DNA from 3 places in the Micromonospora echinofusca genome. Region 2 is predicted to be linked to each of the others. Evidence: riboswitches for the same ligand, from Rfam matches in the RefSeq annotation. Region 2 holds a riboswitch; each other region holds the start of a gene.
The links. A riboswitch is a leader RNA that binds a small molecule or an ion and turns the genes downstream of it on or off. The one in region 2 is predicted to bind cobalamin.

Region 1 (7,652 bases), 3.3 Mb from region 2:
CGCCGTCGAGACCCGGCTGGCCACCAGGTCGAGGAAGCCGGCGTACGCCTCGTCCAGTCTGCGGAAGGGGCTGACGCCGGCGACCAGCACGCCGGTCGGGCGGGCCTGGCCGGTGGCCAGCAGGGGCAGCACCACCACCTCGTCCACGGGCACCCCGACGACCGCCCCGGCGTGTGCGCGGGGGTCGCCGGGCAGGGCCACGCCCCGGACCCGCGCGGGGCGGCCGGTCCGCGCGACCTCGCCGATCTGCGCCAGCCACCCGGCGCTCGTGGCGGCCTCCTCGGCCACGCCGACGGAGGCGGCCAGGACCAGTTCGTCCGCGTCCTCCGACGCGCCGCCGTCCGGTCCGGGGCCGGTTTCTCCACCGTCGCCGTCTGCGGCCGGGCCCTCGTCCGGCGTCGCCCCCTCGGGGCGCAGGTAGATCATCACGGCAGGCAGGTCGGCCGGGCTGCCGGTGAGGACCCGGGCCGACGCCCGCACGGCGTCGCGGGTGGTGTCCGCCGCCGCGATCGAGACCGAGCCCAGCTCGCGCAGCGTCTCCAGCCGCCGGTCACCCAGCACCCGCGCGGTGACGTCCGTGGTGGCCACGAAGATGCCGGGGACGCGGCCGGCGTCGGCGCGTACCGGGCTGTAGGAGAAGGTCCAGTACGTCTCCTCCAGGTAGCCGTGCCGGTCGAGCATCAGCAGTTGGTTCTCCGCGAAGGTGGCGCCGTGGCCGGCGAACACCTGGTCGGTGAGCGGACCCAGCTCGGTCCAGACCTCCGGCCAGCACTGTGCGCCCGGCTGACCGATAGCGGCCGGGTACTTGTCGCCGAGGACCGGCGTGTACGCGTCGTTGAAGATCTGCACCAGCTCGGGGCCCCACCACAGCAGCATCGGGATCTTCGACGGCAGCACGGTGCGCACCGCCGCGCACAGCTCCGGCGGCCAGGTCTGTACCGGACCCAGGGCAGTGGCCGCCCAGTCGGTGGCCCGGTGCGCGGCGCTGGTGGGATCGTCGCCGGCGAAGAGGTCGACGGCCGCCCCCGCCGGTTCGGCGTGCTGCTTCGAATCCACGTCCCGGCCCCCTGTCGCCGCCCTGGTGTCCGGGTCGCAGGCAGCCGTCGAGCCCTGCCCCTCATCGTCCCGCCGGGGTGACTTTCCCCAACCGGCCACGGCTTGAACCGTCCATCGACGTGACCCGACCCGCACCCCCCCGAGTCGGCGTCGATCATGCAGGTGTGGTGCCCGCGAAAGTCGGGAAGGCCCGATGACGCCCACCAGAACCCATGATCGATGCGGGAGAGGGGCGGGGCTGCCCGGCGACTCAGCCGCTGACCCGGCGGACCAGCCGGGACGGGAACATCGTCGCCGGCGGCACCGGCCGCCCGTCCAGTACGGCCGTCGCCGCCGCCGAGGCGATCTGCGTGACCGGGTGGGTGGCCGTGGTCAGCGCGGGGGTGGTCATCGCGGCGAGCGGGATGTCGTCGAAGCCGGTCACCGCGACGTCCCCGGGCACCTGGACGCCGTCGCCGCGCAGCCCGTCGATCACCCCGAGGGCGGTGGCGTCGCTGCTGCCGACGATCGCGTCCGTGTCCGGCCAGCGCGCCAGCACCTCCCGGGCCGCCGCCCGGCCCCGGTCGGCGCTGAAGTCTCCCGGGACCAGGCGCACCGGCAGTGCGGCGTCGCGCACCACCCGCCGGTACGCGCCGACGGAGCGGCCGGCGCACGACAGCCAGCGGGGGCCGGTCACCATGGCGATGCGGCGGCGCCCGCTGGCGTACAGGTGCCGGACCACGGCCTCGGTGCCGCCACCGTTGTCCACGTCGAAGGCGGGTACGAGGGCGGAGCCGATGCCGATCGAGGCCACCCGGCCGCGCAGTCCCACCGGGACGGCGTCCAGCACCGTCTCGGTGGTGTTGATCAGGATGATCCCGCCGACGCTGCGGTCCTCGGCCAGCCGGCGCACCTCGCCCGGGGCACGGGTGGGCAGCCAGTGCAGCGCCACCCCGAGCCCGTACGGCGCGCAGACCCGGGCGCACGCGCCGAGGACCCGGTGGACGTACGGGTCGTCGAGGACCGTGGGGGCGGTGCCGGTCACCGCCACCACCAGCCGGACGCCGGTGCCCCGGACCAGCGCGCGGGCGGCCGGGTTCGGCGCGTAGCCGAGCAGGTCGGCGGCGACGGTCACCCGCTCGCGGGCGGCGGCGGAGGCGTACCCGGTGCCGGCGATCACCCGCGAGGCGGTGGCCCGGGAGACCCCCGCCGCCCGGGCGACGTCCTCCAGGGTCGGTGGTCGGTGCGTCGTCGTCATCCCGGTCCTCCCCGTGGTCGGCCGTCGCGGCGTGGACGGTCGACCGCATCATGCCCCTGCGACGTGTCCACGGTAAGGGGCGCGGCCGGGTTGTCCTGAAAGCGCTCTCAGGTGTGGGATCGGGCGGGAGAGCACCCGAGGCGAGAGGACGCCCCCGTGAGCCGTACCGTCGCCCCGCCCGCCGCGCCGCCGCCGGTCGTACCGCGGTCGGTGCTCGCCGCCCGTACCGGGGTGGCCGTGGTGTTCGCGCTCAACGGCCTGGCCGTGGCCACCTGGTTCTCCCGGGTGCCCGCCGCCCGGGACGCGCTCGGGCTCAGCGCCGGCCGGCTCGGGCTGCTGCTGCTCGCCATGTCCGTCGGCGCGCTCCTCGCGATGCCCACCGCCGGCCTGGTGGCCCAGCGGCTGGGCGCGGCCCGCACCGTCGCCCTCTCCACCCTGGTCGTCGCGACCGGGCTGACCGTGACGGGAATCGGGGCCCTGGCCGGCTCCCCGGCCGGGGTCGCGGTGGGGCTGTGCGCCCTCGGCTACGGCTCCGGCATCTGCGACGTGGCGATGAACGTCGAGGGCGCGGCGGTCGAGCGGCGGCTGGGTCGTACGGTCATGCCCCGCTTCCACGCGGCGTGGAGCCTCGGTTCCGTGGCCGGCGCCGGCCTGGGCGCCGGGGCGGCCCGCCTCGGCGTGCCGGTCGCCGCGCACCTGGCCGCGCTGGCCGCGGTGGTGCTGCTCGGCACGCTGCTGGCCGTACGGTCGTTCCTGCCGGCGGCCGAGAGCGGCACCGCCTCCGCGTCGGCCGCCCCGGCCGAGCGCCGCCGCGAGCTGCTGGCCGCCTGGCGGGAACCGCGTACCCTGCTCATCGGCCTGCTGGTGCTGGTGGCGGCGTTCGCCGAGGGCAGCGCCAACGACTGGCTGGCGGTCGCCTTCATCGACGGCCACGACCTCGGCGAGGCGGCCGGGGCGGCGGTCTTCGGCGTCTTCGTCGTCGGCATGACCATGGGGCGCATGCTGGGCACCGTCGCGCTGGACCGTTGGGGCCGGGTGCCCGTGCTGTCCGGCACCATCGTGCTCGCCACGGTCGGCGCGGCCGTGGCGGTGCTCGCCGGCTCCGGGCCGGTGGCGATCGCCGGCGTCGCGCTCTGGGGGATCGGCGCGTCGCTGGGCTTCCCGGTCGGGATGAGCGCGGCGGCCGACGACGAGCGGCGGGCGCCGGCCCGCGTCAGCGTGGTCGCCGTGATCGGCTACACCGCCTTCCTGGCCGGCCCGCCGCTGCTGGGCCTGCTCGGCGACCGGGTCGGCACCCTGCGGGCACTGCTCGTCGTGCCGCTGTTGCTGCTGCCCACCCTCGCCCTGGTGCCGGCCACCCGCCCGCCGGCCCGCTGAGGTCACCTGGCGGGGCACTCACACCCCGCTCGCAGCCGCCTCGCAGGTAAGGGTGCTGCACTGGGAGGACCCGGAGGAGAGGAGCGGGACATGGGCTGGTTCAACCGGCGGTCGCGGGCCGCCGACCCGACCCCGACGAAGCTCGACCGGGAGGCGACCCGGGAGGACCTGGCCGCGCTGGAGGCGTTCGTGACCAGCCGCCGGGGCGTGGAGTTCTACCTGGAACCGGAGACCACCGCGACCGACACCACCGTCGTCGCCATCGCCCACGACGGCGAGTGGATCCGCCGTCGCACCGGCTCGCCGCGCGCCGCCGGCTCCATCGCCCGCAAGCACGCGGTGCCGCTGTACGAGGCCGCCCGCACCGGCTACCCGGAGCGGATGCGGGTGTGGAACCGGGCCCACCCGGAGCGCCACGCCCGCTGACGGGTCCGCCGCCGGCCGGTCGGGGCGGCGTTGACCGGCGGCGCCGGGGTGTGGCAGCATTCGCGGCCTGACGGCAGTGAAGGAAGCCGGTGCGATTCCGGCGCGGTCCCGCCACTGTCACCGGGGAGCGATCCCCCCTCGTGAGTCACGGCCGTGCGTGCGCGGTTGGAAGGCCGGGGGTGAGCGTCGATCCGGGAGCCAGGATACTTCGGCCGTCGGAGTGACCCCAGGGCGTGGACACCCGAGGAGGACCCGATGACGCACCGCGTCTCCACCATCGACGATCATCGTCGCACTGTGCCCGGCCGTGGCAGCGGCCCCGTGGGCGGCGGTATTTCCGCGCCGCCGGCCAGCCGCCGGGCCGCCGCGCGCCCGCCGGCCCGCACCGCGCCCACCGTCGGTCGCGCCCACACCGTGCCAGGTCCGGTCGCCGCCGCGCCCGGGTGTGCCCTCGCCACCTGCCGCTGACGCCCGCGTCGCGTCGCCCGACCCCGCCGGCCCGCCGGTGAGCTGGCCGCCGGCGCGCCGTACCCGCTGAATCGCGCCCACCCCTCGCCCCGCCCGGTCGTCCCCGCGCCGACCAGGGTGTCACTCTCCGGAGTCATGCGTGCGCATCCTGCTGCTGTCCACCGCCGACACCGACCTGCTCGCCGCCCGCGCCAGCGGCGCCGACTACCGGCTCGCCAACCCCGCCCGGGTCGCCGCCGACGCCGTGCCCGCGCTGCTCGACGGCGTGGACCTCGCCGTCGTACGCCTGCTCGGCGGCCGGCAGGCGTGGCCGGACGGGCTCGCGGCGGTGCTGGCGTCCGGCGTGCCGACGGTCGTGCTCGGCGGCGAGAACGTGCCGGACGCGGAGCTGATGGCGGCGTCCACGGTGGCCTCCGGGGTGGCCACCCAGGCGCTGGCCTACCTGGTCGAGGGCGGGCCGGAGAACCTCGCCCAGCTCGCCCGCTTCCTCTCCGACACGGTGCTGCTCACCGGCGAGGGCTTCGCCTCACCCGCGCCCACGCCGACGTACGGCATCCACGGCGAGCGGCCCGCGCGGCCGGACCGGCCGACCGTGGGCATCGTCTTCTACCGGGCGCACGCCCTCGCCGGGAACACCGGATTCGTCGACGTCCTCGCCGACGCCGTCGACGCGGCCGGCGGCGACCCGCTGCCCATCTACTGCGGCTCGCTGCGCGGCCTGACCGCCGGCGCGGGACCGCTCGGGCTCTTCGCCCGCTGCGACGCCCTGCTGGTCACCGTGCTCGCGGCCGGCGGCACGGTCGCCGCCGACGCCTCCGGCGGGGGCGACGAGGACGCCTGGGACGTGGGCGCGCTCGCCGCCCTCGACGTGCCGGTGATCCAGGCGCTCTGCCTGACCAGCACCCGTGAGCAGTGGGCCGACAGCGACGCCGGACTGTCCCCGCTGGACGCCGCCATGCAGGTGGCGATCCCCGAGTTCGACGGCCGGATCGTCACCGTGCCGTTCTCGTTCAAGAAGATCGACGCCGACGGGCTCTCCACCTACGCGGCCGACCCGGAGCGGGCCGCCCGGGTGGCCGGCATCGCCGTGCGGCACGCCCGGCTGCGGCACGTGCCCCAGGCCGACAAGCGGCTCGCGGTGGTGCTCAGCTCGTACCCGACGAAGCACTCCCGGGTCGGCAACGCCGTGGGCCTGGACACCCCCGCCTCGGCGGTGCGGCTGCTCGCCGCCCTGGCCGACGCCGGCTACCACCTCGGCGATGCCCCGGTGCCCGACGACGGCGACGCGCTCATCCACGCCCTCATCGCCGCCGGCGGCCACGACGTCGAGTGGCTCACCCCGGAACAGCTCGGCGCCGCCGAGGCGCGGGTGCCGGGGGAGGTCTACCGGCGCTGGTTCGACCAGGTGCCGGCGGAGCTGCGGGAGCGGATGCTCGCCCACTGGGGCGAGCCGCCCGGCGGGCTCTACACCGACGGCGGCGACATCGTGCTCGCCGGGCTGCGCTTCGGCAACGTGGTGCTGCTGATCCAGCCGCCGCGCGGCTTCGGCGAGAACCCCATCGCCATCTACCACGACCCGGACCTGCCGCCCAGCCACCACTACCTGGCCGCGTACCGCTGGCTGGCCGCGCCCGTCGCCGACGGCGGGTTCGGCGCGGACGCCGTGGTGCACCTGGGCAAGCACGGCACCCTGGAGTGGCTGCCCGGCAAGGGCCTCGGGCTGGCCGCCGACTGCGCCCCGGACGCCGTCCTCGGCGACCTGCCGCTGGTCTACCCGTTCATCGTCAACGACCCCGGCGAGGGCACCCAGGCCAAGCGGCGCGCGCACGCCGTCGTCGTCGACCACCTGGTGCCGCCGATGGCCCGCGCCGAGACGTACGGCGACCTGGCGAAGCTGGAGCAGCTGCTCGACGAGTACGCCACCGTGCAGGCCCTCGACCCGGCCAAGGTGCCGACCCTGCGGGCCCAGATCTGGGACCTGGTGCGCGCCGCCGAGCTGCACCACGACCTGCACGCCGAGGCCATGCCCGACGCCGACGACTTCGACGACTTCGTGCTGCACCTCGACGGCTACCTGTGCGAGGTCAAGGACGTGCAGATCCGCGACGGCCTGCACGTGCTCGCCGCCGCGCCCACCGGCGAGGCCCGGGTCAACCTCGTGCTCGCCGTGCTGCGCGCCCCGCAGGTGTGGGGCGGCGCCCGCGCGCTGCCCGGCCTGCGGCAGGCCCTGGCCGCCGCGTACGGGCTGGACGAGCAGGCGCTGCTCGCGGAGCCGGGCCGGCGGCTCACCGTGCCCGAGGCGCTGACCGAGACCGTGGACGGGCCGGGCGTGACCGCCGCCGACGCGGTCGACCTGATCGAGGCCCTGGCCCGCCGGCTGGTCGTCGGGATGGAGACCCTCGGCTGGGACGCCGACGCCGTCGACGCGGTGGTCGAGGAGGTGGCCGGGCGGGCCGTGCCGGACGCCGCCGCGGTGCTCCGCTTCGCCGCCACCGAGCTGGTGCCGCGCCTGGACCGTACGACCGACGAGATCGACCGGGTGGTGGGCGCCCTCGACGGGCGGTTCGTGCCGCCCGGCCCATCGGGCTCGCCCACCCGGGGGCTGGTCAACGTGCTCCCCACCGGCCGCAACTTCTACTCCGTCGACCCCAAGGCCGTCCCGAGCCGCAACGCCTGGGACGTCGGCGTGGCCCTCGCCGACTCGCTGCTCGCCCGGCACCTCGCCGACACCGGCGAGTATCCCCGCTCGGTCGGGCTCACCGTCTGGGGCACCAGCGCCATGCGTACCCAGGGCGACGACATCGCCGAGGTGCTGGCCCTGCTCGGCTGCCGCCCCACCTGGGACGACCGGTCCCGGCGGGTCACCGGCGTCGAGGTGGTGCCGACGGCGGAGCTGGGCCGCCCCCGCATCGACGTGACCGTACGCATCTCCGGCTTCTTCCGCGACGCCTTCCCGCACGTGGTCGCGCTCATCGACGACGCGGTGCGGCTGGTGGCGGCGCTCGACGAGCCCGCCGAGGAGAACTTCGTGCGCGCCCACGTCGCCGCCGACCTCGCCGAGCACGGCGACGAGCGGCGGGCCACCGCC
Region 2 (7,652 bases):
CACCGCAGCCTCTACGGCCTGCGGGTCTCGCTGCTCGTCGGCGCGGTCGCCGCGCTCGTCGCCACCGTGATCGGCGGCCTCGTCGGCGCGGTGGCCGGCACCCTGGGCGGCTGGGTCGACCGGGTGCTGATGCGGGTGGTCGACACCATCGCGGCGCTGCCGCACCTGCTGCTGGGCATCTTCATCGTCGCGATGCTGCGCCCGAGCCTGGGCGCGGTGATCCTGTCGATCGGGCTGACGCACTGGCTCTCCACCGCCCGCATCGTCCGCTCGGAGCTGCTCAGCCTGCGTACCCGGCCGTTCATCGACGCCGCGATCTCCGGTGGCGCCAGCCGCACCCGGGTGATCACCCGACATCTGCTCCCGCACGTGCTGCCCCGGCTGGCGCTGGCCACCACGCTGATGGTGCCGCACGCCGTCTGGCACGAGACCGCGCTGTCCTTCCTCGGTCTCGGCCTGCCCCCGCACCTGGCCTCGATCGGCAACATGATCAACGACGGGCAGCGGTCCCTGCTCACCGGCGCCTGGTGGGCCAGCATCGTGCCCGGCCTGCTCCTCGTCGTCGTCACGCTGGCCCTGGCCGCCCTCACCGGCCGCTGGCGCGACCGCCTCGACCCGCGCGTACGAGCGGAGCTGAACCTGTGACCACCACCCCCGGAACCGTCGATCCGGCCGACTCCGGCGGCACGGGTGGTGTCGGCGCCGGCGGTCGGCCCGGCCTGCTGGAGGTCGACGGGCTGACCGTCCGCTTCCAGCTCCGCGACGCCGTGGTGCAGGCCGTCACCGACCTGCACCTGACCGTCCACCCGGGCGAACTGCTGGCGGTGGTCGGGGAGTCGGGCTGCGGCAAGTCGGTGCTCGCGCACGCCCTGCTCGGCCTGCTCCCCGGCAACGCCACGGTCACCGGTCAGGCCCGCCTGCACCGGCCCACCGGGGAGCGGGTCGACCTCACCGGCGCCTCCGAGCGCCAGCTCGCCCGCGTCGTACGCGGACGCGCCGTCGGGCTGGTGCCGCAGAGCCCCGCCACCGCGCTGAACCCCGTACGGACGGGACGGCGGCTGCTGGAGGAGACCCTGCGCGCCCACGGGCACTCCCGGCGCGAGGCACCCGCGGCGGCCGAGCGGGTCGCCGCCGAGGTGGGTCTCGACCCCACCGACCTCGACCGCTATCCCCACGAACTCTCCGGCGGCATGGCCCAGCGCCTGGCCACCGCCCTCGCCCTCGCTCCCGACCCGCCGCTGCTGCTCGCCGACGAGCCCACCACGGGCCTCGACCGGCCACTGGTCGACCACACCCTCGACCTGCTGCGCCGCCGCTGCGACTCCGGCGGAGCCGTCCTGCTCATCACCCACGACCTGGCCGCCGCCCGTCGGGTCGCGGACACGGTCGCCGTCATGTACGCCAGCCGCATCGTGGAACGGCGGCCGACGGCCGAGTTGTTCGCGGCGCCCGCCCACCCGTACACCGCAGGTCTGCTCGACGCCCTGCCCGAACGGGCCTTCCGGCCCGTCCCCGGCCATCCGCCGATGCTCACCGACCTGCCGCCCGGCTGCGCCTTCGCCCCGCGCTGCGGGCGCGCCACCGACGTCTGCCGCACCCCGCCCGCGCCCCCGGCGGGCGGACCGGGCAGAGTCGCCTGCCACCACCCGCTGACCCTCGGAGCGCCGGCATGACCAGTACCGCCGGAGCGCCGGCATGACCAGCACCGCGCTCGCGGCCCACGGGGTCGCCGTCTCCTACGGCGGCCGGCGCGTCCTCGACGGCGTCGACCTGCGCGTCGCCCCCGGTGAGACGGTCGGGTTGCGCGGGCCCTCGGGCAGCGGCAAGTCCACCCTCGCCCGGGTGCTCGCCCTGCTGCACGCCCCCGAGGCCGGGCACGTCACCCTCGACGGCCACCGGGTGGCGGGGGCCCGGCACCGGCTGCCCGCCGCCGTCCGTACGCGCGTCGCGATCCTGTTCCAGAGCCCTCGCGCGGCCACCGACCCCCGGCTGGGCCTCGCCGACATCATCGCCGAGCCGCTGCGCGCCACCGGCACCCCCGACGAGCAGGCGCGGGCCCGGGCGGCGGAGCTGGCCGACCTCGTCGGCCTCACGCCCGACCTGCTCGCCCGCCGCCCGCACGCGGTCAGCGACGGGCAGCTGCAACGCGCCTGCCTCGCCCGCGCGCTCGTGCACCGGCCCGACTACCTGCTCTGCGACGAGGCCACCGCCATGCTCGACGCCTCCACCCAGGCGCACCTCGCGGCCGTCATCACCGACTACCAGCGGCAGCACGCCGCCGGGGTCCTGCTCATCACCCACGACCCGGCGCTGATGGCCCGCTGGGCGACCCGCGTGGTCGACCTGCCGGCCGCCGCGTAGCCCCGACCGGCCGTCCCGCCGGCCGCCTTCGGCGCGACCGTCCCTGATGGTGTTCGTCACCGTGACTTCCGGGGCGGCCGGCGGCTAGGGTGACGCTGCCGTGGTGTTCGGGAAGCCGGTGGAAGACCGGTGCGGCCCTCGCCACTGTGATCGGGAAGTTCGCGGCCCTCGTCGTAAGAGGTCACTGGGCGTCAAGCCTGGGAAGGCCGGCCACGGACGCATTTCCCGTCAGCCAGGAGACCGGCCACGGCACTGCGATGACCCGTCCACGAGGTGTTGGAAGGCGGTCCCGATGCGCGTGCGCGCAGTGCGGTCCACCCTGTCCCGGCGCGTTGCGCCCATGTCCGTCCTCGTCGTCCTGCTCGGCGCCTGCGCCACGGACGACCCGGCCACGGCGCCGCCGCCGGCCGCCGCCCCGGTCACGCTGACCAACTGCGGTACGCCGGTCACCGTCGCCGCCCCGCCCGAGCGGGCGGTCACCCTCAACCAGCCCGCCACCGAGATCATGCTGGCCCTCGGCCTCGCCGACCGCATGGCCGGCACGGCGTACCTGGACGACGCGATCCTGCCCGAGCACGCCGCCGCGTACGCCGCCGTGCCGGTGCTGTCGGACAGGTACCCGGCGAAGGAGAAGCTGCTGGAGGCGGCGCCCGACTTCGTCTACGCCTCGTTCCACAGTGCCTTCGGCGACGAGGGCGTCGGCGACCGCGCCGCGCTGGCGGGGCTCGGCGTCGGCACGTACCTCTCGCCGGCCGGATGCCCGAAGCAGCACCGGCCGGCGAGGCTGACCGTCGAGGACGTGTTCGCCGAGATCCGGGACGTGGCGGCCGTCTTCGGGGTGCCGGAGCGGGCCGAGAAGCTCATCGCCGACCAGCGCTCCCGGATCGCCACGGCCGCCGCCCGGATCGGCGGCGCGCGGGACGTCTCCGTGCTCTGGTGGGACGCCGGCACCGACGCCCCGAGCGTCGGGGCCTGCTGCGGCGGCCCAAACATGATCATGTCGGCGGTCGGGGTGCGCAACGCGTTCGGCGACCTCACCGGCGGCTGGGCCGACACCAGTTGGGAGGCGGTCGTGGACCGCGATCCCCACGCGATCGTGCTGGTCGACGCGGGCTGGGACCCGGCCGCCGCGAAGCGGACATTCCTGACCCGGCACCCCAGCCTGAAGGACCTGCCCGCCGTGGCCGGGCAACGCTTCGTCGTCATCCCGTTCTCGTCCACCTCCGCCGGGGTACGCGTCGTGCTCGGCGTCGAGGCGCTCGCCGCGGGCGTGGCGCAGCTCCCCGCCGGGGCGGACCGCTGACCGCCGTGGTCCGCCGCACGGCCGCCGACCCGACCCGGCCCGCCGGCCCCGGAACCGTGCGTCACGCCGGGTTCCGCGCGGCGCACCCGGTCGGCCTGGCGGTGCTGCTGGTGGCCCTGCTGGCGGGCCTGGTCGTGTCGATCGGCGTGGCCGTCACCATCGGGCCCGCCGACATCCCCGTGTCGACCGTCTGGTCGGTCGTGGCCGACCGCCTGGGGCTCCCGCACGCCGAGGTGCCCCTGCTGCGCGAGCACATCGTCTGGCGGCTGCGCCTGCCCCGGGTGCTCGGGGCCGCGGCGGTGGGGGGCGGGTTGGCGGCCGTCGGCGCGGTCATGCAGACCGTCACCCGCAACCCGCTGGCCGACCCGTACCTGCTCGGGGTCTCCTCCGGGGCGTCGCTCGGCGCGGTCGCGGTGCTCGTCCTGGGCTTCGGCGGCGGGGCCGCCGCGCTCACCGGGGGCGCCTTCGCCGGGGCACTGGCCGCGTTCGCGGTGGTGGCCGCGGTGGCCGGCCGGCGGGCCGTGCTGGCCCCCACCCGGGTGGTGCTGGCCGGCGTGGCCGTCGCGCAGCTCTGCGGTGCGGCGACCTCGTTCGTCATCATCTGGGTCGCCGACCCGCACGCCACCCAGAGCATCACCTTCTGGCTCTCCGGCTCGCTGGCCCGCGTCGACTGGGCCGCCCTGGCCTGGGCCGCGCCGGTCCTGGCCGCCGTGCTCGCCCTGATGGCGGCGTACGCCCGCACGCTCAACGCGTTCGCCTTCGGCGAGGACGCCGCGGCGACCCTCGGCGTCCCCGTCGCCCGGGTGCGGTGGCTGCTGCTGGTCGCCACCGCGCTGCTCACCGCGTCGCTGGTCGCCGTCAGTGGCGCGGTGGGCTTCGTCGGGCTGATCCTGCCGCACGCCGCCCGGTTCCTGACCGGGGCGGACCACCGGCGCCTGCTGCCCGTCGCCGTCCTCGCCGGGGCGATCTTCCTGGTCTGGGTGGACACCGCCGCGCGGACCCTGTTCGCGCCCCGGGAACTGCCGGTCGGCGTGCTGACGGCGCTGCTCGGGGTGCCCGCCTTCGTGGTGCTGCTGCACCGCCGGAAGGTGCGTGGCTGATGCTCGCCGTCACCGGCGTGTCCTGGTCCGCCGCGGCCCGGCGGATCCTCGACGACGTCACCTGCGTGGTGCCGGCGGGCAGCCTCGTCGGGCTGCTCGGCCCCAACGGCTGCGGCAAGACCACCCTGCTGCGTGTCGTCGCCCGGCTCGCCGCGCCGGATGCCGGGCTGGTCACGGTCGGCGGCGACGACGTCGCCACCCTGCCCCGGGTCACGCTGGCCCGCCGTGCCGCGCTGCTCGCCCAGCACGCCGACACGGACCTGGACCTCACCGTCGGCGAGGTGGTGCTGCTCGGTCGTACGCCCCACCGTGGCTCGCGCTGGTCCGACAGCGCCGCCGACCGCGCCGCTGCGGCGGACGCGCTGGCCCGGGTGGACCTCGCCGGGTACGCCGACCGCCGCTGGCACACCCTCTCCGGCGGGGAGCGGCAGCGGGTGCAGTTGGCCCGTGCCCTGGCCCAGCAACCGCTGCTGCTGTTGCTCGACGAGCCCACCAACCACCTCGACATCGGCCACCAGTTGCACCTGCTGCACCTGGTCCGCCGCTCGGGGGTCACCACGCTGGCGGCGCTGCACGACCTCAACCTGGCCGCCATGTTCTGCGACGCGGTGGTCGTCCTGGCCGCCGGGCGGGTCGTCGCCGCCGGTACGCCCGCCGAGGTCCTCACCCCCGGGCTGCTCGCCGACGTCTACGGGGTACGGGCCGACGTCGCGGCGCACCCGGCCACCGGCCGGCCCGCCATCACCTACCACCCGCCCGCGCCCTGACCGGCGTCCGGCTGAGGCGCCCTCAGCCGGCCCCCCGCGCGCCGGCCCGACCGTCGCCGGGACCGGCGGAACCACCAGGGGCGGCGGGACCGGCGGAACCATCAGGACCGGCGGATCCGGCTCGGCCGGCGGCGGCGAGGAAGGCGTTGTAGCGGGCCAGGTCGTCCGGCTCGCCGCTGGCGTCGGCCCGGGCGGCGGCCCGGTCCAGGCGGTCCTGTTCCCGCCGGTCGGCGCGGACCCACTGGCGGACCAGCACCACCAGCACGACCGCGGCGGGGATCTCCCCGAACGCCCAGGCGATGCCCGCGCCCAGCCGCTGGTCCTCCATGAGCGACGACGCCCAGTCGGGGTGGACGGCGACGTACCAGTCCGGGGCGATGAGGGTGGTGGTCTGCATCAGTACGAGGCCGAAGAAGCCGTGCGCCATCATCGACGCGAGGTGGATGATCACCAGGAGCGGGTGGGCGAGCCTCGGTCGGCCCGGATCGACCCCGATGAGCACCCAGAACAGCAGGTACCCGGCGAGCACGAAGTGCGTGAGCATGGCCAGGTGCCCGAGGTGGGAGCGCATCAGCGTGCCGAGCAGGTCGCTGAGGTAGAGGCCGAAGAGGCTGCCCGCGTAGATGCCCAACGCGACCAGGGGATGGGTGAGCAGCTTCGCGGGCCGGCTGTGCAGCGCCAGCAGCAGCCACTCCCGGACGCCGCGGACCTGCGGGTCGGTGGGGCGACGCAGGGCGCGCAGCGCGAGGGTGACCGGGGCGCCGCCGACGAGCAGGATCGGCACCAGCATCGACAGCACCATGTGCTGCACCATGTGGGCGCTGAACAGCACGTACGCGTAGCGGGCCACGCCCAGGTTGGTGACGGCGGCCAGCAGCAGCACCCCCGCCAGCCAGCTCGCCGTACGGGCGGGCGGCCAGCGGTGCCCGGCCCGGTGCAGCCGCCACACCCCGGCCAGGTAGCCGCCGACGCCGAGCACGGTGAGGGTCAGGAAGAACATGTCCGGCAGCGGCTGACCCAGCAGGCGCTCCGGGGTCGGCGCGGCGGGCATCGGGAAGCCCAGCAGCTCGGTGATCGGGTCGGCGTCGAGGGGGTCCTGCGTCACCGGGGTGGGACTGCGTGACAGCGCCACGGCCAGCCCGACGGTGGCGGCGAACACGACCACCTCACCGGCGGCCAGCCGGGCGAACGCGCCCCGCCGACCCGCGCGCAGGGCCGGCAGGGTCCGCGACCGGTGCCACGCGCCGAGGGTGCCCAGGACCGCCAGGGCGGCGAGCTTGCCGAGGACCAGCCAGCCGTACCGGGACTGCCAGAGCTGGTCCACGTCGCCGAGGCGTACGGCGGCGTTGGCCGACCCGCTCACCGCGACGGCCACGAAGCAGCCCAGGGCGAGGCGGCCGTACCGGTCGGCGGCGTCGGCGAGCTGCCGGCTGCGCCGCACCATCAGCAGCGCCACCAGCCCACCGACCCAGAGGGCGGCGGCCAGCACGTGCAGGGCGAGGCTGGAGACCGCGATCTGGTGGTTGCCGGCCCCGGCGGCGTGCCCGGTGAACGCGGGCGGCAGCACCCCGACCAGCGCGATCAACGCCGTCGCGGCGGCGAGCCCGCGCGAGAGGCCCGCCCGGGCCAGCACCGCCACCGCCAGCGCCAGCCCCGCCTGGAGCAGCAGCGCCTGCCCCTGCGAGATCGAGGTGGCGAAGCTGACCACGGTGGCGACGCCGAGGCGGTCCACGGGGACGCCGAGCAGGTCCGAGACCGTCAGCACGATCAGCGCCACCGAGGCCACCGCCCAGCCCGCAGCCGCCGCGCCCGCGCGACGCAGCAGCAGCCAGCCGTACGCCGAGACGCTGCGCCCGTCGCCCGGCAGCAGGAAGGCCGCCGTCACCAGCATCCCGACCGTCAGGGTGGCGAGGGTGTCGGCGAGCAGCCGGACCACGGGCAGCGCCCACGCCGTGACGGGCCCCGGATCCGGCAGCCCGGGGATCGCGACCGCGAGCGCGTCGCCGGCCCGCAGCCCGAGCAGGAGCACGGCCACCGCCGACGCCACGGCCGCGACGGGCACGAGCCACCCGCCACGGCCTCGGCCGCGGGTGCCAGGCGGGCGGGCGACCGCCCCGGCGT
Region 3 (7,652 bases), 2.3 Mb from region 2:
CGGGCCGCTCGCCGCCGCCGCGCCACGACGGGTACTGGCCCTGCTGACCGCGGTGCCCCGCGCCGACTGGGTGGGCTACCAGTGGCTGCCCCCGGCGCTGCTGCGTCGGCTCGTCCGACTGCCGCAGGCGGACCTGGTCCTTCTGGGCCGGCGGGTACGCGGCCGCAACAACTCACTGGAGCGGCTGTTGGGGGCGCTGCCCCCGGCGCGGCGGGGCGAGCTGCACGACGCCGTGTTCGCCGACGTCGAGACGGCCAACCGGATCCCCGACGCGCCGCTGATGGAGGTGCTGCCGCACGCCTGGCGGGAGCGGGAGGCCCGCCGGGTGCTCACCCTCGACGACGTCCGCCACGACGAGGCGCAGGTGCGGTCCTGGAGCGCCCTGCTGCCCTGGCCGGCGGCGTCGGCGGTGCTCACCCCCGCACTGCGCGCCGCCGACGCGCGCGACCGGGCCGTCGCGTACCAGTTGCTCCTGGCCGCCGCACGGCGCAGCCGCGACCCCGTCGCGGCGGCCGAGGCCCTGGCCAGGCTGGACCGGCTGCGCAACGAGCAGGATCCGGTCCGGGCCGTGGCGCTGGCGGAGCTGGCGGACCTCGCCCCGTTGCTACGCGCGGACGCCGTCGACATGCTGGCCCGGATCACCGTCGACGCCACGACCACCCGCGACGCGTCGACGCGCACCCTCGCCGCGCTCGGCACCCTCGCCGCCCGGGTGCTGGGCCACCACGTCGACGAACCGGCCCTGCTGCGGTGGGCGTTGGACACCCTCGACCGGCTCTTCGGCGGGCACCGGCTGCCGCCGCTCGGCCGCCTCGACGAGACGCTGCGCCGGAGACAGGAGCAGTTGGTCTTCGCCCGGCTGCGTGGCTGGGTCGAGGCCGGCATGGCCCGGGGCCGGTTCGCCGCGCTGTTCGCCGTGACCCGGGCCCTGGGTCGGCGGGCGTGGGGGCTGCCCGAACTCCAGGATCTGCTGCGCCGGGCGACGGCTCCCGGCACCGTCGCCCCCGTCGTGCGGGAGGCCGTCGAGCTGTGGCTCGCCGATCCGAGGACACGGGCGCAGCGTGTGGCGTACGTGCTGCGCTCCGACGCCTCGACCATCACCTTCCCCACGGTGTGGCGGACCGTCAGCGCGCGACGCACCGACCTGCTCGACCGGGTGCTGCGCCACCCACCGAAGGGGGCGTTCCTCACCGCCGGCACCCGCTGGGTCCCGGGCCCGCCCGTGCACGCCGAGCGGTGGCTGCCCCGCCAGCAGGAGGCGTTCGTACGGTTGCAGGCGCGCCTCACCGCCGACGCCGGCACCCCGCTGCACCACCGGGCCGCCGCCGTCCGGGCCGCCGCGCCGGTGTCGGACCCCGGACGCGAGCTGGTGCTGCGCCACGTCGACTCGCCGAACGTCACCCTGGCCGAGGCGGCCCTGGCGGCGCTGCCGTGGACCGACCGACCCGAAGAGGCGCTGCCGCTGCTGCTGTCGCACGCCGACGACGAGCGGGCCAGGGTCGCGCTCTACGCCGCCGGTCGCGTCGCGCGCTTCACCCGTCCGGCCGACCTGGTGACCCCGCTGTCCGCCGTCGCCCTGGGGCGGGGCAAGGTGACCAGCCGCAAGCAGGCGCTGCGACTGCTCGGGCGCTTCGGTCCCCCGGCGGCGATGGCGGTGCTGGTGTCGGCGTGGCAGCAGCCCGACCAGCACCGCGACGTACGCGCGGCGATCGTCGCCGCCGCCCGGCAGCGGCTGCACGCACCGGAGAGCTGGCCGATCCTCGAACAGGCGGTCGTCGGGAGCCGGGAGGAGTCGCTGACGGTCCTGGCGACCCCGCCCGACGGGGTCGCCGCACCGGATCGCCCCCGCTACGCCGCCCTCGTCGCCCGGGCCTGCGCGAGCACCGACCGTGAGGTCAGCCGGCTCGCCCGACCCCGGCTCGTGCACTGGCTGCCCTGGGCACCCGACCTCACCGGCCTGGTCGCGGCGGCGCTGGCCGACCCGGGCGAGCGGCACGACTGGCAGTCGGTGCGACCGCTCGTCGACGCGGTGCTGCGCCACCCGGGTCGTCCCGAGCGGGAGGCGCCCACCATCGCCCTGCGCGCCCTCGTACGGGCCGACGACGCCGACACGGACCCCGGTGGCCCCGGCGCGGACCGTCCCGCGCGGCGGCGCATCGACGCCATCGTGGCCGAGGCGTCCTCGGTGTGGGCCTCCGATCCCCGGATGGATCCCGCGCCGTGGCGGCGGATGGCGGACGAGCTGGGCGGCCATCGCGCGTACGGGGCCCAGGCCGGCACCCTGCTGACCGGGCTGCTGCCGCTCGCCGACACGACCTCCGATCGGCTCAGCGCCGAGATCCTCGGCATCGCGCGACTGGTGACGGGGCGGCCGGCACTCGCCGCCCGGCTCGCCCGTCTCCTCGGCCGGCGCACCGCCTCGCCGAAGACCCTCGACGCCGAGCCGGTGCTCGCCGCGGCCCACGTACTCGCCGCGCGGGGCGAGGCCACCACCGGCCTGTTCGCGGTGGCACTCGCCGGCGGCGGCAGGGCGTACGGCTGGTCCGCGCCGTGGCGGGACCTGCTGCACCTGCTGCGCGAGCACCCGGTGGCCGACGTCCGCGACGCCGCCTTCGACATCTCGATGGAGGCGACGTGACCCGCAGCGGCCGCCACGACGACGGGCCGGTCCGCCCGCCGGCGCCGCACCCGCTCCGCCGCCTGACGCACGCACCCGGGGCGCCCCCGGTCCGCGAGGGTCGGGGGCGCCTCCGGCTCAGAAGTCGTCGTCGAAGGCCACCGTGCCGCTCACCCCGACCTGGTACGCCGACACGCGCCGCTCGAAGAAGTTCGACAGCTCCTGGACGTCCTGCAACTCCATGAACGCGAACGGGTTGGTCGACCCGTAGTGGGCGGGGATGCCCAGCTGCGCGAGCCGCCGGTCGGCGACGTGTTGCAGGTACTCGCGCATGTCGGCCAGGGACAGCCCGGGTACGCCCTGGCCGAGCAGGTCCTCGGCGAACTGGACCTCGCACTCGACGGCCTCGGTGAGCATCTGCCGCACCTGCTCGGCCAGCTCGTCGTCGAACAGGTCCGGCTCCTCGCCACGGACCGTCTCCACCACGTCGAAGGCGAAGGCCATGTGCAGGGACTCGTCGCGGAACACCCAGTTGGTGCCGGACGCCAGGCCGTGCAGCAGCCCCCGGGAGCGCAGGAAGTAGACGTAGGCGAAGGCGCCGTAGAAGAACAGCCCCTCGATGCAGGCGGCGAAGCAGATCAGGTTGAGCAGGAACGCCCGCCGGTCCTGTCGGGTACGCAGCTCACGCAGTTCGCCCAGCGAGTCGATCCAGCGGAAGCAGAACTCGGCCTTGCGCCGGATCGACGGGATGTTCTCGATGGCGGCGAACGCGGCGAAGCGTTCGGTCTCGTCGGGCACGTAGGTGTCGAGCAGGTTGAGGTAGAACTGGACGTGCACGGCCTCCTCGAACAGTTGCCGCGACAGGTAGAGCCGGCCCTCCGGGGAGTTGACGTGCTGGTAGAGGTTGAGCACGAGGTTGTTGGCGACGATCGTGTCGCCGGTGGCGAAGAACGCGACGAGGCGGCTGACCAGGTGCCGCTCGGCCGGCGAGAGCCGGTCGAGGTCGGCGAGGTCGGCGTGCAGGTCGACCTCCTCCACGGTCCAGGTGTTGCGGATGGCGTCACGGAAGCGGTCGAAGAAGTGCGGGTAACGCATCGGGCGCAGGGTGAGATCCATCCCCGGGTCTAGCAGCATGTGGGCGGTCCTCGGTTCGCTGGTGGTGGTCGGGGTGGTCACTGGCAGGCCTCGCACGACTCGGGGTTCTCCAGGGAGCAGGCCAGCGCCTCGTCGACGGTCGCCACCGGCGCGACGAGGCCGGCGGCGCGCGCCGGCCCGGCGGGCGCGACCGTGGCCTGCTGGATCCGGGTGGCCGGCCGCGACCGCAGGTAGTACGTCGTCTTCAGCCCGGCCTTCCAGGCGTACAGGTACATCGAGGAGAGCTTGCCGATCGTCGGGGCGGCCAGGAACAGGTTCAGCGACTGCGACTGGTCGATGTACGGGGCGCGGGCCGAGGCCAGGTCGATCAACGCCCGCTGCGGCAGCTCCCATGCGGTACGGAACAGCTCCCGCACCTCGGCCGGCAGTTCCGCGACGTCCCGCACGGAGCCCTCGGCGCGCTTGATGGCCGTGCGGATCCGCTCCGTCCACAGGCCACGCGCCTTCAGCTCCCGTACGAGGGCGGTGTTGACCTGGAGGAACTCCCCCGACAGGGTCTCGCGCTTGAACAGGTTGGACACCTGCGGCTCGATGCACTCGTAGCAGCCGGCGATCGAGGCGATGGTGGCGGTCGGCGCGATCGCCACCAGCAGCGAGTTGCGCAGCCCGTACGCGGCGACCCGCTCCCGCAGCGCGGCCCACCGCGCCGGCTGGGTGCCCGTCACGCCCCACAGGTCGGGTTGCAGCTGCCCGCGCGCCGCCCGGGTCCGCCCGTACGCCGGGTGGGCGCCCGAGCGTTCCGCCAGGTCGGCGGAGGTCTCCAGGGCGGTCAGGTACAGCTCCTCGCTGATCCGGGTGGACAGCTCCCGCGCGGCCGGGGAGTCGAACGGCAGCCGCAGCGCGAAGAACACGTCCTGCAAGCCCATCAGCCCGAGCCCGACGGGCCGCCAGCGGGGGTTGCTCGCCGCCGCCTGCGGCGTCGGGTAGTAGTTGATGTCGATGACCCGGTCGAGGAACGTCACGGCGGTGCGGACGGTGGCGCGCAGCCGCTGCCAGTCGATGCCGTCGGCGCCCAGGTGGGCGGCGAGGTTGACCGAGCCGAGGTTGCACACGGCGGTCTCGCCGTCACTGGACACCTCGATGATCTCGGTGCACAGGTTGGACAGGTGCACCACGTTGCCCGCCTCGGCGGTCTGGTTGCACAGCCGGTTCGCGGCGTCCTTGAACGTCATCCACCCGTTGCCGGTCTGGGCGAGGGTACGCATCATCCGCCCGTACAGCTCGCGCGCCGGGACCTGCCGCACGTAGCGGCCCTGCTCCTCGGCGGCCCGGTACGCCGCGTCGAACTGCTCGCCCCACAGGTCCGGCAGCTCCGGCACCACGTCGGGGTCGAACAGCGACCACATCCCGTCGGCCTCCACCCGCCGCATGAACTCGTCCGGGATCCAGTTGGCCAGGTTCAGGTTGTGGGTGCGCCGGGCGTCCTCACCGGTGTTGTCGCGCAGTTGGAGGAACTCCTCGACGTCCGGGTGCCACGGCTCCAGGTAGACGCAGGCCGCGCCCTTGCGCCGGCCGCCCTGGTTGACCGCTGCCACCGAGGCGTCGAGCGTCCGCAGCCACGGCACGATCCCGTTGGACTGCCCGTTGGTGCCCCTGATCAGCGCGCCCCGGGAGCGGACCCGGGAGAAGGCGATGCCGATGCCGCCGGCGAACTTCGACAGGTTCGCCACCTGCGCGTACCGCTGGTAGATCGAGTCCAGCTCGTCGCGCGGGGAGTCGACCAGGTAGCAGGAGGACATCTGCGTGTGCCGGGTGCCGGAGTTGAACAGCGTCGGTGAACTCGGCAGGTACGCCAGGCTCGACATCAGCCGGTAGAACTCGACCGCCTCGTCCGGCGTCTGCGACAGGCCGCAGGCCACGCGCAGCAACCAGTACTGCGGGGTCTCCAGCACCAGCCGGCTCGTCGGGTGACGCAGCAGGTAGCGGTCGTAGACCGTACGCAACCCGAAGTACTCGAAGCGCAGGTCGCCGCGCGGGTCGACGGCGGCGTCGAGGACGCCGGCGTGGGCGGCGACGAACGCCGCGGTGTCGTCACCGATCAGCCCCTCGGCGTACCCGCGCCGGATCGCCTCGCTGAAGGAGCCGATGCCCTGCCGGCGGACCTCCTTGTCGACGTACCCGGCCAGCAGGCGGGCCGCCAGCCGCGAGTACTGCGGCTCCTCGCCGATCATCTCCGCGGCGGTCTGGATGGACAGCCGGTCCAGTTCGGCCGTCGTCGCCCCGTCGTACAGGCCGCTGATCGTCCGGGTCGCCACCCGCAGCGGGTCGACGTCGGCGAGGTCGTCGGCCCACCGCTCGACCGCCCGGACGATCCGGTTGACGTCGACCGCCTCGGTGCCGCCGTCGCGCTTGCGGACCCGCATCTGCGGTCGCCGCTGGCCCGCCACGGCCGCATCGTCGACCGCCGTGCCGGCGGCCGGAACAACCTCGGTGACTGTCACCACTCACTCCTCGCGAGCCTTGATCCCAGACGGATTTCCTGGGGCACGCGGGGAGCGGACACCGACGACGACGCGCGCGAGCACGCGTCGGGATGGCGTCGGCCGTCCCACGCGGCCTCGGACCGCCACACACCCTGATGCGGGCGTACGGCGCACTGGCAGGTCTTCGGACTCGCGGGCGTGACCGGACTCGCCGGTCTCCTACTGGCCGTCGCTTCCCAGGCCGTTGGCGGCCCAGTGCTGATGACGGCGGTCGTTCCCACTCACCGCTGCGGGGCAGTCCCGGATTCCCACCGGGTTCCCTCTTGCCTCGACCGCTCCGGATGAGCGGCCGAACCAGCTGCGCCCGACACCATATATAGGGTTGGCGGCGTTGTCACACCCCACATGTCGGTCCCGGGCGTGTCGTCGGCGAGCCGGACGACGCCTGTCGATCGCACGCCGGATGCCCGCGTCGATACACCGCCGGCGGGCCGTTGCGCCAGCGGGCCGGTCCCGTCGACGGCGTCGCGCCCCGTCGACGTCCGGCCCACGAGACCAGCGCGCACCGAGCCGCCTCCGCTCGATACATCGTCGGCTGTACCATCGGGGCGTGGAGACGTTGACGTACGGTCAGGTGCTGGCGCGCTTCGGTCACGCCCTGTCCGATCCGACCCGGGCGCGGCTGCTGCTGGCGCTACGCGACGGGCCGGGCTATCCCGCAGAGCTGGCCGAACTGCTGGGCACGACCCGGCAGAACCTGTCGAACCACCTGTCGTGCCTGCGCGGCTGCGGCCTCGTGGTCGCCGCGCCCCAGGGGCGGCGCACCCGCTACGAGTTGGCCGACGCCCGACTGGCCCACGCCCTGACCGACCTGCTCGGCCTCGCCCTGACGGTCGACCCCGCCGCCTGCCCGGTCTCCGCCGAGAAGGGCTGCTGCTGATGAGCCTGCCCCTGATCGACCCCGCACCGGTCGGGCCGTCGCCGGCACGCCGCCAGGTGCTCGCCCGCCGGGTGCGGCTGCTGGTCGCCGCCACCATCACCTACAACGTCGTCGAGGCGGTCGTGGCGATCACCGCCGGCACGCTCGCGTCGTCGACCGCGCTGATCGGCTTCGGGCTGGACTCGGTGATCGAGGTGTCGTCGGCGGCGGCGGTGGCATGGCAGTTCGCCGGCCGCGACCCGGAGTCCCGCGAGAGGGTCGCGCTACGGATCATCGCGGTCTCGTTCTTCGCGCTCGCGGCGTACGTCACGGTGGAGTCGACACGGGCGCTGCTCGGCGGCGCCGAGGCCGGGCATTCCAGCGTCGGCCTGGTGCTCGCCGCACTGTCGCTGGCGATCATGCCAGGGCTGTCGTACGCGCAGCGCCGCGCCGGCCGGGAACTCGGCTCCCGCTCGGCGGTCGCGGACTCCAAGCAGACCCTGCTGTGCACCTACCTGTCCGCCGTACTGCTCGTGGG

Region 1: linked by a shared signal. The riboswitch ahead of cobN (cobaltochelatase subunit CobN) and the one ahead of GA0070610_RS31260 (ABC transporter substrate-binding protein) in region 2 are both predicted to bind cobalamin.
Region 3: linked by a shared signal. The riboswitch ahead of GA0070610_RS14965 (ribonucleoside-diphosphate reductase subunit alpha) and the one ahead of GA0070610_RS31260 (ABC transporter substrate-binding protein) in region 2 are both predicted to bind cobalamin.

What each region holds. Positions count from the first base shown of each region.
Region 1 covers NZ_LT607733.1:2,474,846-2,482,497, forward strand. Annotated here, with positions in the region: gene GA0070610_RS10970 (SpoIIE family protein phosphatase) at 1-1,056, opposite strand, end outside; gene GA0070610_RS10975 (LacI family DNA-binding transcriptional regulator) at 1,307-2,293, opposite strand; gene GA0070610_RS10980 (MFS transporter) at 2,450-3,670, shown strand; gene GA0070610_RS10985 (hypothetical protein) at 3,761-4,096, shown strand; cobalamin riboswitch at 4,176-4,305, shown strand; gene cobN (cobaltochelatase subunit CobN) at 4,704-7,652, shown strand, end outside.
Region 2 covers NZ_LT607733.1:5,762,647-5,770,298, reverse strand. Annotated here, with positions in the region: gene GA0070610_RS24700 (ABC transporter permease) at 1-645, shown strand, start outside; gene GA0070610_RS24695 (ABC transporter ATP-binding protein) at 642-1,673, shown strand; gene GA0070610_RS24690 (ABC transporter ATP-binding protein) at 1,696-2,361, shown strand; cobalamin riboswitch at 2,446-2,624, shown strand; gene GA0070610_RS31260 (ABC transporter substrate-binding protein) at 2,654-3,664, shown strand; gene GA0070610_RS31255 (FecCD family ABC transporter permease) at 3,670-4,764, shown strand; gene GA0070610_RS24675 (ABC transporter ATP-binding protein) at 4,764-5,531, shown strand; gene GA0070610_RS24670 (bifunctional copper resistance protein CopD/cytochrome c oxidase assembly protein) at 5,554-7,652, opposite strand, start outside.
Region 3 covers NZ_LT607733.1:3,421,160-3,428,811, forward strand. Annotated here, with positions in the region: gene GA0070610_RS14955 (HEAT repeat domain-containing protein) at 1-2,638, shown strand, start outside; gene GA0070610_RS14960 (ribonucleotide-diphosphate reductase subunit beta) at 2,756-3,751, opposite strand; gene GA0070610_RS14965 (ribonucleoside-diphosphate reductase subunit alpha) at 3,790-6,135, opposite strand; cobalamin riboswitch at 6,355-6,569, opposite strand; gene GA0070610_RS14970 (ArsR/SmtB family transcription factor) at 6,806-7,135, shown strand; gene GA0070610_RS14975 (cation transporter) at 7,135-7,652, shown strand, end outside.